2 regions of the Streptomyces sp. NPDC056527 genome follow, and region 2 is predicted to be linked to the other one. Evidence: predicted binding sites of a transcription regulator. Region 2 holds the regulator's gene; the other holds the start of a gene.
The links. Region 2 encodes HrcA, which represses chaperone genes, less so after heat shock. Its sites were predicted from a motif close to TTNGCACTCNGNNNNNCNGAGTGCNAA; they were not measured.
Positions count from the first base shown of each region.

Region 1: groES (co-chaperone GroES) is a predicted target of HrcA. The motif match lies at 3,028-3,054, and genes of this name have one in related genera.

Region 1 covers NZ_JBHTTQ010000007.1:140,835-147,909, forward strand. Annotated here, with positions in the region: gene ACFQ7Q_RS06575 (hypothetical protein) at 1-414, shown strand, start outside; gene ACFQ7Q_RS06580 (SAM-dependent methyltransferase) at 507-1,691, opposite strand; gene ACFQ7Q_RS06585 (polysaccharide deacetylase family protein) at 1,802-2,725, shown strand; gene ACFQ7Q_RS06590 (hypothetical protein) at 2,722-3,003, shown strand; gene groES (co-chaperone GroES) at 3,201-3,509, shown strand; gene groL (chaperonin GroEL) at 3,628-5,256, shown strand; gene ACFQ7Q_RS06605 (ester cyclase) at 5,341-6,039, opposite strand; gene ACFQ7Q_RS06610 (sensor histidine kinase) at 6,155-7,075, opposite strand, start outside.
Region 2 covers NZ_JBHTTQ010000026.1:23,861-30,935, forward strand. Annotated here, with positions in the region: gene ACFQ7Q_RS15780 (16S rRNA (uracil(1498)-N(3))-methyltransferase) at 1-701, opposite strand, end outside; gene ACFQ7Q_RS15785 (nitronate monooxygenase) at 698-1,774, opposite strand; gene dnaJ (molecular chaperone DnaJ) at 1,848-2,987, opposite strand; gene hrcA (heat-inducible transcriptional repressor HrcA) at 2,988-4,007, opposite strand; gene ACFQ7Q_RS15800 (MBL fold metallo-hydrolase) at 4,158-4,886, shown strand; gene ACFQ7Q_RS15805 (DUF3097 domain-containing protein) at 4,897-5,697, shown strand; gene hemW (radical SAM family heme chaperone HemW) at 5,892-7,075, opposite strand, start outside.

The DNA.
Region 1 (7,075 bases), on a different contig from region 2:
ATCATGCTGGAGGAGTCCATCGACCCCATCTCGGGCCTGTTCGCGGCCTTCTTCGTGGCCCTCGGCCTGGGTGCCGTGGTCCCCGCCGTCTACTTCCTCGGCCGCGGCGTCCGCGAGGACCGCCTGGCGCGGGAGCGGCTCCTCCTGTGGGCCGTCCTGGACGCCGACCGCACGGCCGACGCGCGGCTGCGCGAGCCCGTCCTCAGCGTCGTCTGGCTGCTGCTCTCGCTCCTCCTGTGCGCCGTCGGCCTGTGGGTCTCCCTGGCCGCGCCCGCGGAGGGGGTCGGCCCGGGACGCGGCTACGGGACGGTCGCGTACCTCATGGGGATGGGACTCGGGCTGTGGATCGGCGGCCTGATCGGCACGACGAAGGCGATCGGCCACTACCGGCTTGCGGTACGGCTGGTGGCGTAGGCGACGGCTGACGCGGCGGCCGGACTCGTGCGGTCGGCCGGTTGGTGGAGCGCCGACCGGTGCCGTGTGGCGCGGGGGCCTTGCGACACGCCCTAGGCCCTCGCCGGGCCGCCGATCAGCATCGTGGGCGCGCCCGCGACGCGGGTCAGGAAGACCGTGGCGGAGTTCGGGCCCTTCGGCTTGACGCGGCGGCGGATCTCCTCCGGTTCGACCGCCGAGCCGCGCTTCTTCACCGTCAGCGTGCCGACCTCGCGTTCGCGCAACAGAGCCTTCAACTTCTTGAGGTTGAAGGGGAGTTCGTCGGTGATCTCGTAGGCGGTGGCGTACGGCGTGGGGGTGAGGGCGTCCGCCGTGATGTACGCGATCGTCTCGTCGATCAGGCCACCGTCCAGCTCCTCGGCGACCTCGGCGACGAGATGGGCGCGGATGACCGCGCCGTCCGGCTCGTAGAGGTAGCGGCCGACCGGGCGCGGCGCGGGGTCGGGGAGACCGCGGCCGGTCAGGCTCGTGCCGGCGGGCAGCAGGGTGGCGCGCCGGGCGCCGGGGGCGGTGCCGAACCACAGCACGGCCTCCTTCACGTCCCCGCCGTCCGAGATCCACTCGGCCTCGGCCTCCTCCGGCACCGCCTCGTGCGGGACGCCGGGGGCGATCTTCAGCGCCGCGTGCGGGGCCTTGCGGGCGGCCTCGACCGCCCAGGAGAGCGGCGGCGAGTACGCCTCAGGGTCGAAGATCCGGCCCCTCCCGCCGCGCCGCGCCGGGTCCACGAAGACGGCGTCGTACGGGCTCGTGTCGATCTCGGTCACGTCCGCGCACCGCACCTCGATCAGATCGGCGAGCCCGAGCGCCTCGGCGTTCGCGCGGGCGACCTCGGCCGTCAGCGGGTCGCGGTCCACGGCCAGGACGGAGATCCCGGCCCGGGCGAAGGCGATCGCGTCCCCGCCGATCCCGCCGCAGAGGTCGGCGACGCGGCGGACCCCGAGCGCCCGGAACCGCTCGGCGCGGTAGGCCCCGACCGTCGCGCGGGTCGACTGCTCGACGCCGTTGGGCGTGAAGAACATCCGGTGCGCGTCCTCGGCGCCGAACTTCGCCACGGCGCGCTGGCGCAGCCGGGCCTGCCCGAGAGCCGCGGAGACCAACTCGGTGGGGTGATCGCGGCGCAGCCGTGAGGCGACCGCCAGTTCCTGGGCGGGGTCGTAGTCGCGCAGGGCGGCGAGCAGCGTCCGGCCCTCCGGAGTGTGCAGGGCGGTGAAGGCGGCGAGGTCGGTCACCCGTCCCATTGTGGGCCAGCCGGGGGACGGTGCGCGTCCGGGCGGCGGTGTCGGGGGTCCGTGAGGGATCGGCGCTGACAGGATGCGGCGCCATGCAGCTAGTACGACAAAAGGAACAGATGCCTTCATTGCAGACGCCTCGTCCGCATCGCCTCAGGCGATCGGCGGGCGCGGTCCTGGTCGTCGCCGCGCTCGGTTCGGCCTGTGCCGGACCGTCCGGCGAGACCGACGAGGCGCGCAAGGAGCCCGCGAAGCCCGCCGCCGGACAGCCCCAGGCGCAGGGTGCCGCAGGCGCTCTCGACGCGTATGTCGAGAAGGTCCGCAAGCAGCGGGCGGCCCGCGTGCTCGCCGCCAAGAAGTGGGGCCTCGACCGGCCCCCGCTGGAGGCTCCGGCCCCTCCCGAGGTGAAGCCGAAGATCACCACCCGCAAGGGCTTCGAGACCGACGGAGAGGGTCTGCCGCCCGTTTTCACGACCGTGCCGACCAAGGAGAAGGTCGTCTTCCTGACGATCGACGACGGCGCGGAGAAGGACCCCGAACTGCTGCGGATGATGAGCGAGCTGCAGATCCCGTACAGCGCCTTCCTGAGCGACTACGTCGTCAAGGACGACTACGGCTACTTCAAGAAGATGCAGGGCTCCGGCGTCGCCCTGCACAACCACACCCTGAACCACCGCTACCTGCCGGGCCTTTCGTACGCCAAGCAGAAGCGCGAGATCTGCGGGATGCAGGACGTCATCGAGGAGCGGTACGGGAAGCGGCCGCCGCTCTTCCGCCCGCCCTACGGCAACTACAACGAGGACACCCTGCGCGCGGCGAAGACGTGCGGGGTCAAGGCGGTCCCGCTCTGGGCCGCCGAGGCGTTCCCCGACCGGATGGAGTGGCGCGAGTGGGACCGGGACCTGCACCCCGGCGACATCGTGCTCACGCACTTCCGGGGCAAGGAGGACTGGAAGGGCTCCATGGCGGACATGATCCGGCGCGTGATGAAGACGATCACCGCCAAGGGGTACGCGGTCGCGAAGCTCGAGGACTACGTGTGACCGCGGCGCGCCGGCTGGCGACCGGCCTCGCGCTCGCCGGCGCGCTTCTGGGGGTGACGGGGTGCGCCTCGTCGGTCGACCCGATCGAGCGCCTGGGCCGGAAGGCGGCGGAGCGGGTGGGCGGGGGTCCGGACGGGGACCTGCGGGACCTTCGGGAGCCGGTCCGGAAGCAGGCGGCCCGGGACCGGACCGTCCGGAACGATCGCGTCCCCGGTGCCGTTCTCGTACCGGCGGCCGAGCGTCCCGCCGCGCCGACGTCGAGGGTCGCGTCGCGCTGAGGTCGACCGCCACACCGCACCGAATTGGCACTCCGCTTGACCGAGTGCTAATCGCAGTCATAGTCTCGGCTCTGGCACTCCCCACTGGAGAGTGCCAACACAGCGACGGGCAGGTCCGGCACCCGCGACGACGGATCCACCTGGTCGCCACCTCAGACAGTTAACCCCGTGAGATCTCCGAAGGGGGAGGTCGGATCGTGACGACCACCAGCTCCAAGGTTGCCATCAAGCCGCTCGAGGACCGCATTGTGGTCCAGCCGCTCGACGCCGAGCAGACCACGGCCTCTGGCCTGGTCATCCCGGACACCGCCAAGGAGAAGCCCCAGGAGGGCGTCGTCCTGGCCGTGGGCCCGGGCCGCTTCGAGAACGGCGAGCGCCTGCCGCTCGACGTGAAGGCCGGCGACATCGTGCTGTACAGCAAGTACGGCGGCACCGAGGTGAAGTACAACGGCGAGGAGTACCTCGTCCTCTCGGCTCGCGACGTGCTCGCGATCGTCGAGAAGTAATTCACCGAAGTACCGAAGCAGATGCTTTGAGCTGCGCCCCTGACCCCGCACCGGGCGTCCGGGGCGCAGTTCGTTTCACCAGTTACACCACGAATTCCGAGAGGGCTGAATCGCTCCCATGGCGAAGATCCTGAAGTTCGACGAGGACGCCCGTCGCGCCCTTGAGCGCGGCGTCAACAAGCTTGCCGACACGGTGAAGGTGACGATCGGCCCCAAGGGTCGCAACGTCGTCATCGACAAGAAGTTCGGCGCCCCCACCATCACCAACGACGGTGTCACGATCGCCCGTGAGGTCGAGATCGAGGACCCGTACGAGAACCTCGGCGCCCAGCTGGTGAAGGAGGTGGCGACCAAGACCAACGACATCGCGGGTGACGGCACCACCACCGCCACCGTGCTCGCCCAGGCGCTCGTCCGCGAGGGTCTGAGGAACGTCGCCGCCGGTGCCTCCCCGGCCGCCCTGAAGAAGGGCATCGACGCCGCGGTCAAGGCCGTCTCGGACGAGCTGCTCGCGACCGCCCGTCCGATCGAGGACAAGTCCGACATCGCCGCCGTGGCCGCGCTCTCCGCGCAGGACCAGCAGGTCGGCGAGCTCATCGCCGAGGCGATGGACAAGGTCGGCAAGGACGGTGTCATCACCGTCGAGGAGTCCAACACCTTCGGTCTGGAGCTCGACTTCACCGAGGGCATGGCCTTCGACAAGGGCTACCTGTCCCCGTACATGGTGACCGACCAGGAGCGTATGGAGGCCGTCCTCGACGACCCGTACATCCTGATCCACCAGGGCAAGATCTCCTCGATCCAGGACCTGCTGCCGCTCCTCGAGAAGGTCATCCAGGCCGGCTCCTCCAAGCCGCTGCTGATCATCGCCGAGGACGTCGAGGGCGAGGCCCTGTCGACCCTGGTCGTCAACAAGATCCGTGGCACCTTCAACGCCGTGGCCGTCAAGGCCCCGGGCTTCGGCGACCGCCGCAAGGCGATGCTCGGCGACATGGCCACCCTCACCGGTGCCACCGTCATCGCCGAGGAGGTCGGCCTCAAGCTCGACCAGGCCGGTCTGGACGTGCTGGGCACCGCCCGCCGCGTGACCATCTCCAAGGACGACACCACCATCGTCGACGGTGGCGGCGACTCCTCGGACGTGCAGGGCCGCGTCAACCAGATCAAGGCCGAGATCGAGTCCACCGACTCCGACTGGGACCGCGAGAAGCTGCAGGAGCGCCTCGCGAAGCTGGCCGGCGGCGTGTGCGTGATCAAGGTCGGCGCCGCCACCGAGGTGGAGCTGAAGGAGAAGAAGCACCGTCTGGAGGACGCCATCTCCGCGACCCGCGCCGCGGTCGAGGAGGGCATCGTCTCCGGTGGTGGCTCCGCTCTGGTCCACGCCGTCAAGGTCCTCGAGGGCAACCTCGACAAGTCCGGCGACGAGGCCACCGGTGTCGCGGTCGTGCGCCGCGCCGCGGTCGAGCCGCTGCGCTGGATCGCCGAGAACGCCGGCCTGGAGGGCTACGTCATCACCTCCAAGGTCGCCGAGCTCGACAAGGGCCAGGGCTTCAACGCCGCCACCGGCGAGTACGGCGACCTGGTCAAGGCCGGCGTCATCGACCCGGTGAAGGTGACGCGCTCCGCGCTGGAGAACGCCGCCTCGATCGCCTCCCTCCTCCTCACCACCGAGACCCTCGTGGTGGAGAAGAAGGAAGAGGAGCCGGCGGACGCGGGCCACGGCCACGGTCACGGCCACTCCCACTGAGGCACCTGACTGACAGCCGAGGCCCGGTGTCCCCGTCGAGGGGGCGCCGGGCCTCGGTGTTTCTCGGGAAACTCTCGGGATCTCCTACGCCTCCACGGCGCCGAGCTGCCCCATGAGCCCGAGCAGGTCGTACTGCCACCAGCCCTCCGCCATCTTCCCGTCCTGACGGAACTGGTGGATGGTCGTGCCGGTCATGGAGACCTTCGTGCCGGTGGGCGGGAGTCCCATGAAGTCACCGGTGTGCGTGCCCACCCAGGTCCACCGCGTGCACACCCGGTCGCCCTCGGCGATCTGGTCGTTGACGGTGAAGTTGAAGTCGAACCCACCCCGCCACATCTCCACCTCGCGGCGGACCGCGTCCATGCCGATGACGTCCTGCTCGTTGGACGGGTCGTGGTCGTGGTACCCCTCCGCGAGCACCTCGTCGAGCGGCGGAAGCTCGCCCTCGGAGGCGATGAGCTCGAAGAACCGGCGCGAGTTCGACTTGTACAGCTGGATGTCCCGCACGATGTCCAGGTCCGTGAACGTCGGCATCTCGTCACAGAGCGCGACCATCTCCCGGAAGATGCGATCGGTCTCCGGAAGCTGTGAGTTGGTCATCGCCACCTCGTAGGAGGGGAACTCCACGATCTCCACGAGGTGGTCGGAGTCGGAGCGGTCCTTGCCGATGACGCTGTGGCTGGCCGTCCGCTTGCCTTTGGTCTGCTCGACCCACTTGTCCATGAGCCGGTTCAGATCGTCGAACCGGCTGGTCTTGCAATCGATTATCTGTACGAATGTCATGACGCCTCCCGGACCGGGTGGGACCCTTCCAGTCTAGGACCAGGGCTTCCGGGCGCCCTGGTGGCACGGGTCGCGCGCGTTCCCCGACAGGGGCCCGCTGGAGGTCGCCCGATGCCTACGGCGTGCCGGGAAGCCGGACCGTCACGAGGAGACCGCCGGCGGGGCGGGGGACGAGGTCGAGGCTCCCGTCGTGGGCGCGGACGACGCTGTGCACGATGGCCAGTCCGAGACCGGCTCCGACGTGCTCGTCGGTGCGTACGCGTTCCGTTCCGCGCTGGAAGGGTTCGGTGAGGGTCGGCACCAGGTCCGGCGGGAGCGGACGGCCCGTGTTCTCGACCCGCAGCACGCTCGTGTCGCCCTCCGCCTCGGTGCGGACCGTCACGGTGCCGCCGGCGGGGAGGTTGTGGACGACGGCGTTCTGGACGAGGTTCGTCACCATCCGCAGCAGCAGCTCCGCGGAGCCGCTGGTCCGGGCGGCCCCGCCGCTGACGTCGAGCGTGATCCCGCGCTGTTCCGCGAGGGGGAGCAGCGTTTCGGCGGCCTCTTCGGCGACGAGGGAGAGATCGACGCTCTCGCGGGTGAAGGCTCCGCTGTCGCCGCGGCTGAGCAGCAGGAGGGCCTCGGTGAGGTCGATCGCCCGTGTGTTGACGGCGTGCAGGCGCTCGATGACCTCGTCGAGGTCCCGGGTGGGGTCCTTGCGGGCGACGTCGAGGAGCGTCCGCGAGATGGCCAGCGGGGTGCGCAGTTCGTGGGAGGCGTTCGCGGCGAACCTCCGCTGCTCGGCGACGTGGGACTCGAGTTGCAGGAGCATCGAGTCGAACGCGTCGGAGAGTTCGCGGAATTCGTCCTGGCGGCCCTTCATGCGGATCCGGTGGGACAGCGACCCGGTCCCGGCCATCCGGGCCGCGTCTCTGATCTGCGTGAGCGGCGCGAGCATCCGCCCGGCGAGGATCCACCCCCCGACGAGGCCGAACACGAGCAGGAAGGTTATCGCCACGGCCGCGGCGGGGAAGAAGGTGCGCACCAGCAGGTAGCG
Region 2 (7,075 bases):
GCCGTGCCGGCCGTGGAGGTACGGAGCACGCTGCGGCCCAGACGGTACGGCTTCGCGCCCGCCGACTCGAAGACCGCCAACTCCTCGGGCGACACGCCGCCTTCCGGTCCGACGATCAGCACGATCTCGCCCTCGACGGGGAGTTGGGCGTCCGCGAGCGCGCCGCTGGGGTGGTCCCGGTCCTCGTGCAGGACGGCGGCGAAGTCGGCACCGGCGAGGAGCGCCGCCACCTGCTTGGTGGTCATCGCGTCGGCGACCTCGGGGAAGCGGGTACGGCGCGACTGCTTGCCGGCCTCGCGCGCGGTCGCCCGCCACTTGGCGAGGGCCTTCAGCCCGCGCTCGCCCTTCCACTGGGTGATGCAGCGGGACGCGGCCCAGGGCACGATCGCGTCGACGCCCGTCTCCGTCATGATCTCGACGGCCAGTTCGCCCCGGTCGCCCTTGGGCAGCGCCTGGACGACGGTGATACGGGGCACGGGCTCCGGCTCGACCTGTGTGGCCGAGACCTGGACCGTCAGCTGGTCCTTGCCCTCGGCGGCGAGCACCACGCAGTCGGCCGACGCGCCCCGCCCGTCCGTCAGGACGAGCTCCTCCCCCGCGCGCATCCGCTTCACGGAGACGGCGTGACGGCCCTCGGGGCCGTCGAGGAGGAAGGAGCCGAGGCCGGGAACGGCCTCGACGACGAAGACGGGTGCGGTCATGAAGCGCTCCTGTGGGCCTGCGCGGTCAGTGCGGTGTCGAGTTCGGCGGCCAGCACCTCGACCAGTTGCCCCGCCGGGAGTTCGCGGGCCAGCCGGTGCCCCTGGCCCGCCCACAGGGCCATGCCCTGGGCGTCGCCCGCGGTGGCGGCGGCCTTGCGCAGGGGGGCGGTGAGGTGGTGGATCTCGGGATAGGCGGCGGGGGCGTACGGCCCGTGCTCACGCATGAAACGGTTGACGAGCCCGCGCGCCGGGCGCCCGGAGAAGGCGCGGGTGAGCTCGGTGCGGACGAAGAGGGGGTTCGTCATGGCCTGCTTGTGCAGGGCATGCGCGCCCGATTCGGGGCACACCAGGAACGCGGTGCCCAGCTGGGCCGCGTCGGCCCCGGCGGCGAGGACTGCGGCTATCTGCGCCCCGCGCATGATCCCGCCGGTCGCGATGAGCGGCAGCTGAACGGTCTCCCGGACCTGCGTGACGAGCGTGAGGAGCCCGGTGCCCGCGACGGAGGCGTCCGGGTCGTCGCGGTGGGTGCCCTGGTGCCCGCCGGCCTCGACGCCCTGCACGCAGACCGCGTCGGCCCCGGCCCACTGCGCGGCCTGCGCCTCCTCGGGCGAGGTGACGGTGACGATCGTGTACGTACCGGCGCGGGAGAACGCGTCGAACGTGTCGCGGCCGGGGCAGCCGAAGGTGAACGAGACGACCGGGACCGGGTCCTCCAGGAGGATCGCGAGCTTCGCGTCGTACGCGTCGTCCCGCCCGCTGTCCGGGTCGCCGAGCTGCGTCTCGTACCAGGTGGCCTCGCCCGAGAGCTGGTGGCGGTACACCTCGACGGCCGCGGAATCCGCGGGCTGTCCGCTCTGCGGCATGAAGAGGTTGACGCCGAAGGGCTGCCCGGTCAGCCCGCGCACCTGCTTGATCTCCTGGTACAGCCCGCCGGCGGTCTTGTACCCCCCGGCGAGGAACCCGAGCCCGCCGGCCTCGCACACGGCCCCGACGAGCTGAGGACCGGAGGCGCCACCCGCCATGGGGGCCTGCACGATCGGGTACCGGGAGAGATCGTTCAGTGCGGTGGACATGTGGGCATCGTGCCATACGGAAAGGCGGCACCCGCTCCCCGCGGATGCCGCCCTTCCAGGCACGACACTCGTCCTACCGGCCGTTGAACGCGTCCTTCAGCCGCGAGAACAGCCCCTGCTGCCCCGGCTGGAACTGGCCCGTCGGCCGCTCCTCGCCGCGCAGCTTCGCCAGTTCCCGCAGCAGCCGCTCCTGCTCGGGGTCGAGCTTCGACGGCGTCAGCACCTCGACGTGCACGATCAGGTCGCCGCGACCGCCACCGCGCAGGTGCGTGATGCCGCGCCCGTGCAGCGGGATCGACTGGCCGGACTGCGTGCCCGGGCGGATGTCGACCTCCTCGAGGCCGTCGAGCGTCTGCAGCGGCACCTTCGTACCGAGCGCGCCCGCCGTCATCGGGATGGTGACCGTGCAGTGCAGGTCGTCGCCCCGACGCTGGAAGACCTCATGCGGGATCTCGTGGATCTCGACGTACAGGTCACCGGCCGGACCGCCACCCGGACCGACCTCGCCCTCGCCCGCGAGCTGGATGCGCGTGCCGTTGTCGACACCGGCCGGAATCTTCACGGTCAGCGTCCGGCGCGAGCGGACCCGTCCGTCGCCCGCGCACTCGGGGCACGGGGTCGGGACGACGGTGCCGAAGCCCTGGCACTGGGGGCAGGGACGGGAGGTCATGACCTGGCCCAGGAAGGACCGGGTCACCTGCGAGACCTCGCCGCGACCGCGACACATGTCACAGGTCTGCGCGGAGGTGCCGGGCGCGGCGCCCTCACCCGAACACGTCGTACAGACGACGGCCGTGTCGACCTGGATGTCCTTGGTCGTACCGAAGGCGGCCTCGTTGAGGTCGATCTCCAGCCGGATCATGGCGTCCTGGCCGCGGCGCGTGCGCGAGCGCGGCCCGCGCTGCGACGCCGTACCGAAGAACGCGTCCATGATGTCCGAGAAGTTCCCGAAGCCGCCCTGGCCGAAGCCACCGGCTCCACCGCCGCCGCCGGACGCGGACAGCGGGTCGCCACCGAGGTCGTAGACCTGCTTCTTCTGCGGGTCCGACAACACCTCGTAGGCGGCGTTGATCTCCTTGAAGCGCTCCTGCGTCTTCGGATCGGGATTGACATCCGGGTGCAGCTCGCGTGCGAGCCGCCGGAATGCCTTCTTGATCTCGTCCTGGGACGCGTCGCGGCGTACGCCGAGTACGGCGTAGTAGTCCGTGGCCACTTACGACTCCGCCAGGATCTGTCCGACGTAACGTGCCACTGCGCGTACCGCTCCCATCGTTCCGGGGTAGTCCATGCGGGTCGGTCCGACCACGCCGAGTTTGGCGACTGCCTCGTCGCCCGAACCGTAGCCGACCGCGACGACGGACGTGGAGGTGAGCCCCTCGTGGGCGTTCTCGTGCCCGATCCGTACGGTCATGCCCGAGTCCTTGGCCTCGCCGAGCAGCTTGAGGAGCACGACCTGCTCCTCCAGCGCCTCGAGCACAGGCCTGATCGTGAGGGGGAAGTCATGTCCGAAGCGGGTGAGATTGGCGGTGCCGCCGATCATCAGCCGCTCCTCGTGCTCCTCCACCAGGGTTTCGAGGAGGGTCGCGAGCACCGTCGACACCGTGCCGCGGTCCTCCGTCTCCTCGAACGACTCCGGAAGATCCTGCACCAGCTGCGGCACGTCCGCGAACCGGCGGCCGACGACCCGGCTGTTGAGCCGGGCCCGCAGGTCGGCCAGCGAGGTCTCGCCGAACGGCGCGGGGCAGTCGATCATCCGCTGCTCGACCCGGCCGGTGTCCGTGATCAGCACGAGCATCAGACGGGCGGGGGCGAGCGAGAGCAGCTCCACGTGCCGGACCGTCGAGCGGGTCAGCGACGGGTACTGCACGACGGCGACCTGACGGGTCAGCTGCGCGAGCAGCCGGACCGTGCGCCCGACGACGTCGTCGAGGTCGACCGCGCCGTCGAGGAAGTTGTGGATGGCGCGCCGCTCGGGCGTCGACAGCGGCTTCACGCCGGCCAGCCTGTCGACGAAGAGGCGGTAGCCCTTGTCGGTCGGGATGCGTCCGGCACTGGTGTGGGGCTGGGCGATGTAGCCCTCGTCCTCCAGGACGGCCATGTCGTTGCGCACGGTGGCGGGCGAGACGCCGAGCTTGTGGCGCTCCGTGAGCGCCTTGGAGCCGACAGGCTCCTCCGTCCCGACATAGTCCTGGACGATGGCGCGCAGCACCTCGAGTCTGCGTTCGCTGAGCATCGCGCACACCTCCAGCTGTCGAATCGGTTTGCTCCGCTTTTGGCACTCGCCCTGTTCGAGTGCCAGGAATCCCCCGGCCAGTGTACGGCGGCGGGCATCGCTCCTGGCAAGGAGGCCGGGTCGCCGGGTCGTAGCAGATAGCGTCGCCGTATGGATGTCGATTGGGAAGAGTACGGCTGGGAGCGGCTCGGGAACGGGGTCGGCAGGCGGCGGCTGCCCGGCTGGGACGCCACGGTGGGCCTGGTGCTCGGGGAGAAGGGCGTCCTGCTGTACGACACGGGCTCCACGCTCGCCGAGGGCGCGGAGTTGCGGGCACAGGCGGAGGCACTTTCGGGCGGCCGGAGAGTGACGCACATCGCACTGAGCCACCCCCATTTCGACCATGTTCTGGGCACGGCGGTCTTCGCGGCGGCGGAGGTGTACGGGGCCGTGGGCCTGGACGAGCTGCTGCGGAGGGAGCGGGAGGCGCTGCGGGTGTCCGCGGTGCGTCACGGGGTCGAGGAGTCGGCGGCGACGGAGGCCGTGGACGTCCTCGTCCTCCCCCGCCACACGGTGTCGGGCGAGTGGACCCTGGATCTGGGCGGCCGGCAGGTGCTGCTGGCCAATGTCGGGCCGGGGCATTCGGGCCACGACCTGGCGCTCCTGGTCCCCGACGCCGACGGGGCGGAGATCGTCTTCTGCGGTGACCTGGTGGAGGAGTCGGGCGAGCCGCAGGCGGGCCGGGACGCGATCGGCTCGCGCTGGCCGGCGGCGCTGGACCGGCTGCTGGCGCTGGGCGGGGAGGACGCGGTGTACGTGCCGGGGCACGGGGCGGTGGTGGACGCGGCGTTCGTACGGCGCCAGCGGGATGAGCTGGCACGACGCTTCTCCGTCGCATAACGTCGCCCGAATGCGCAGCTACAACCCGGACCTGACGCCCCCTTGGAAGCGATCCGCGCCCGTGCCCGAGGTGCCGGCGGAGGTGGACCTCGTCGTCGAGGAGGTCTCGACGGGCTTCTGCGGGGCGGTGATCCGCTGCGAGGCGGGCACGGTGACCCTGGAGGACCGCTTCGGCAAGCACCGGGTGTTCCCGCTGGAACCGAGGGCCTTCCTGCTGGAGGGCAAGGTGGTGACCCTGACCCGCCCGTCAGCCGCTCCGACCCGCCCGAACCGCACGGCCTCTGGCTCGATCGCGGTCCCGGGCGCACGGGCCCGGGTGGCACGGGCGGGCCGGATCTATGTGGAGGGCCGCCACGACGCCGAGCTGGTGGAACGAGTCTGGGGCGACGACCTGCGCATCGAGGGCGTGGTGGTGGAGTACCTGGAGGGCATCGACGACCTCCCGGCCATCGTCGCGGACTTCGCCCCGGCGGCGGACGCGCGCCTGGGCATCCTGGTCGACCACCTGGTTCCGGGCTCGAAGGAGTCCCGCATCGCGGCCCAGGTGTCGTCCCCGGACGTCCTGATCGTCGGCCACCCGTACATCGACGTCTGGGAGGCGGTGAAGCCGTCGTCGGTGGGCATCCCGGCGTGGCCGGTGATCCCGCGGGGCCAGGACTGGAAGACGGGCGTCTGCCGAGCCCTGGGCTGGCCGGACAACACGGGCGCGGCCTGGCAGCACATCTTGTCGAAGGTCCGCTCGTACAAGGACCTGGAACCGTCGCTGCTGGGCCGCGTGGAAGAACTGATCGACTTCGTGACGGCGCCGTAGAACGAGACCCGGAGAGCCCCCCGTACGCCCCCACCCACCCGTACCCGTCGTGGGCAACTGTTCCGCTGGGGCGGTGGGGGTACCCCCGGAAGTCCGGGGGGTGGGCACGACCCCGACGGGGGCGGCGCCCTCACAGGCCCCTCGTCGGGGGCGGCGCCCAGAACGACCGCGCCCGCCCCCGCGGGCGCGGACGCCTAGTCCACCAGGTCCCGGACCACCGCGTCGGCCAGCAACCGCCCCCGCAGCGTCAGGACCGCCCGGCCGGCCGCGTACGGCTCCGCCGCCAGCAGCCCGTCCGCCAGTGCCTTGCGCGCCGCGGCCAGCCCGGCCGGGCGCAGGAGCTCCAGCTCCACACCCTCCCGGAGACGGAGTTCGAGCAGCACGCGCTCCACGCGCCGGTCCTCCGCGGAGAGGACCTCGCGCCCCGCACCAGGAGACCTCCCGGAGGTCAGCGCCGCCGCGTACGCGCCCGGGTGCTTCACGTTCCACCACCGCACGCCCCCGACGTGCGAGTGCGCCCCCGGCCCCGCGCCCCACCAGTCGGCGCCGCGCCAGTACAGCTCGTTGTGCAGACAGCGCCCGGCCTCCGAGGTCGCCCAGTTCGACACCTCGTACCACTCGAATCCGGCCTCCGCGAAGACGGAGTCCGCGATCAGGTACCGGTCGGCGTGCACGTCGTCGTCCGTCATCGGCACCTCGCCGCGCCGGATCCGTCGCGCCAGCTGCGTCCCCTCCTCCACGATCAGCGCGTACGCGCTGACGTGGTCGGGCCCGGCGCCGATCGCCGCCTCCAGCGACGCACGCCAGTCGTCGTCGGACTCTCCGGGCGTGCCGTAGATCAGATCGAGGTTGACGTGCTCGAAGCCCGCGGCCCGTGCCTCGGCGACGCATGCCTCGGGCCGCCCGGGCGTGTGCGTACGGTCCAGGACCTTCAGGACGTGCTGCCGGGCGCTCTGCATCCCGAACGAGATCCGGTTGAAGCCCCCGGCCCGCAGCTCGGCCAGATACGCCGGATCCACCGACTCCGGGTTCGCCTCGGTCGTCACCTCGGCGTCGTCCGCGAGCCCGAACTCGTCCCGGATCGCCCCCAGCATCCGTACGAGATCCCCGGCGGCGAGCAGCGTCGGCGTGCCCCCGCCCACGAAGACGGTCCGCACCGGCCGCGGGTCGTCGCCGAGCACCTTGCGGGCGAGGCGTATCTCCTCCACGACCTGCCCGGCGTAGTTGTCCCGGGAGGCGAGCACGCCACCGGCACCGCGCAGCTCGCTCGCGGTGTACGTGTTGAAGTCGCAGTAGCCGCACCGCGTGGCGCAGTACGGCACGTGCAGATAGAACCCGAGCGGCCGGTCCCCGGCCCCTTCCAGGGCGTGGGCGGGCA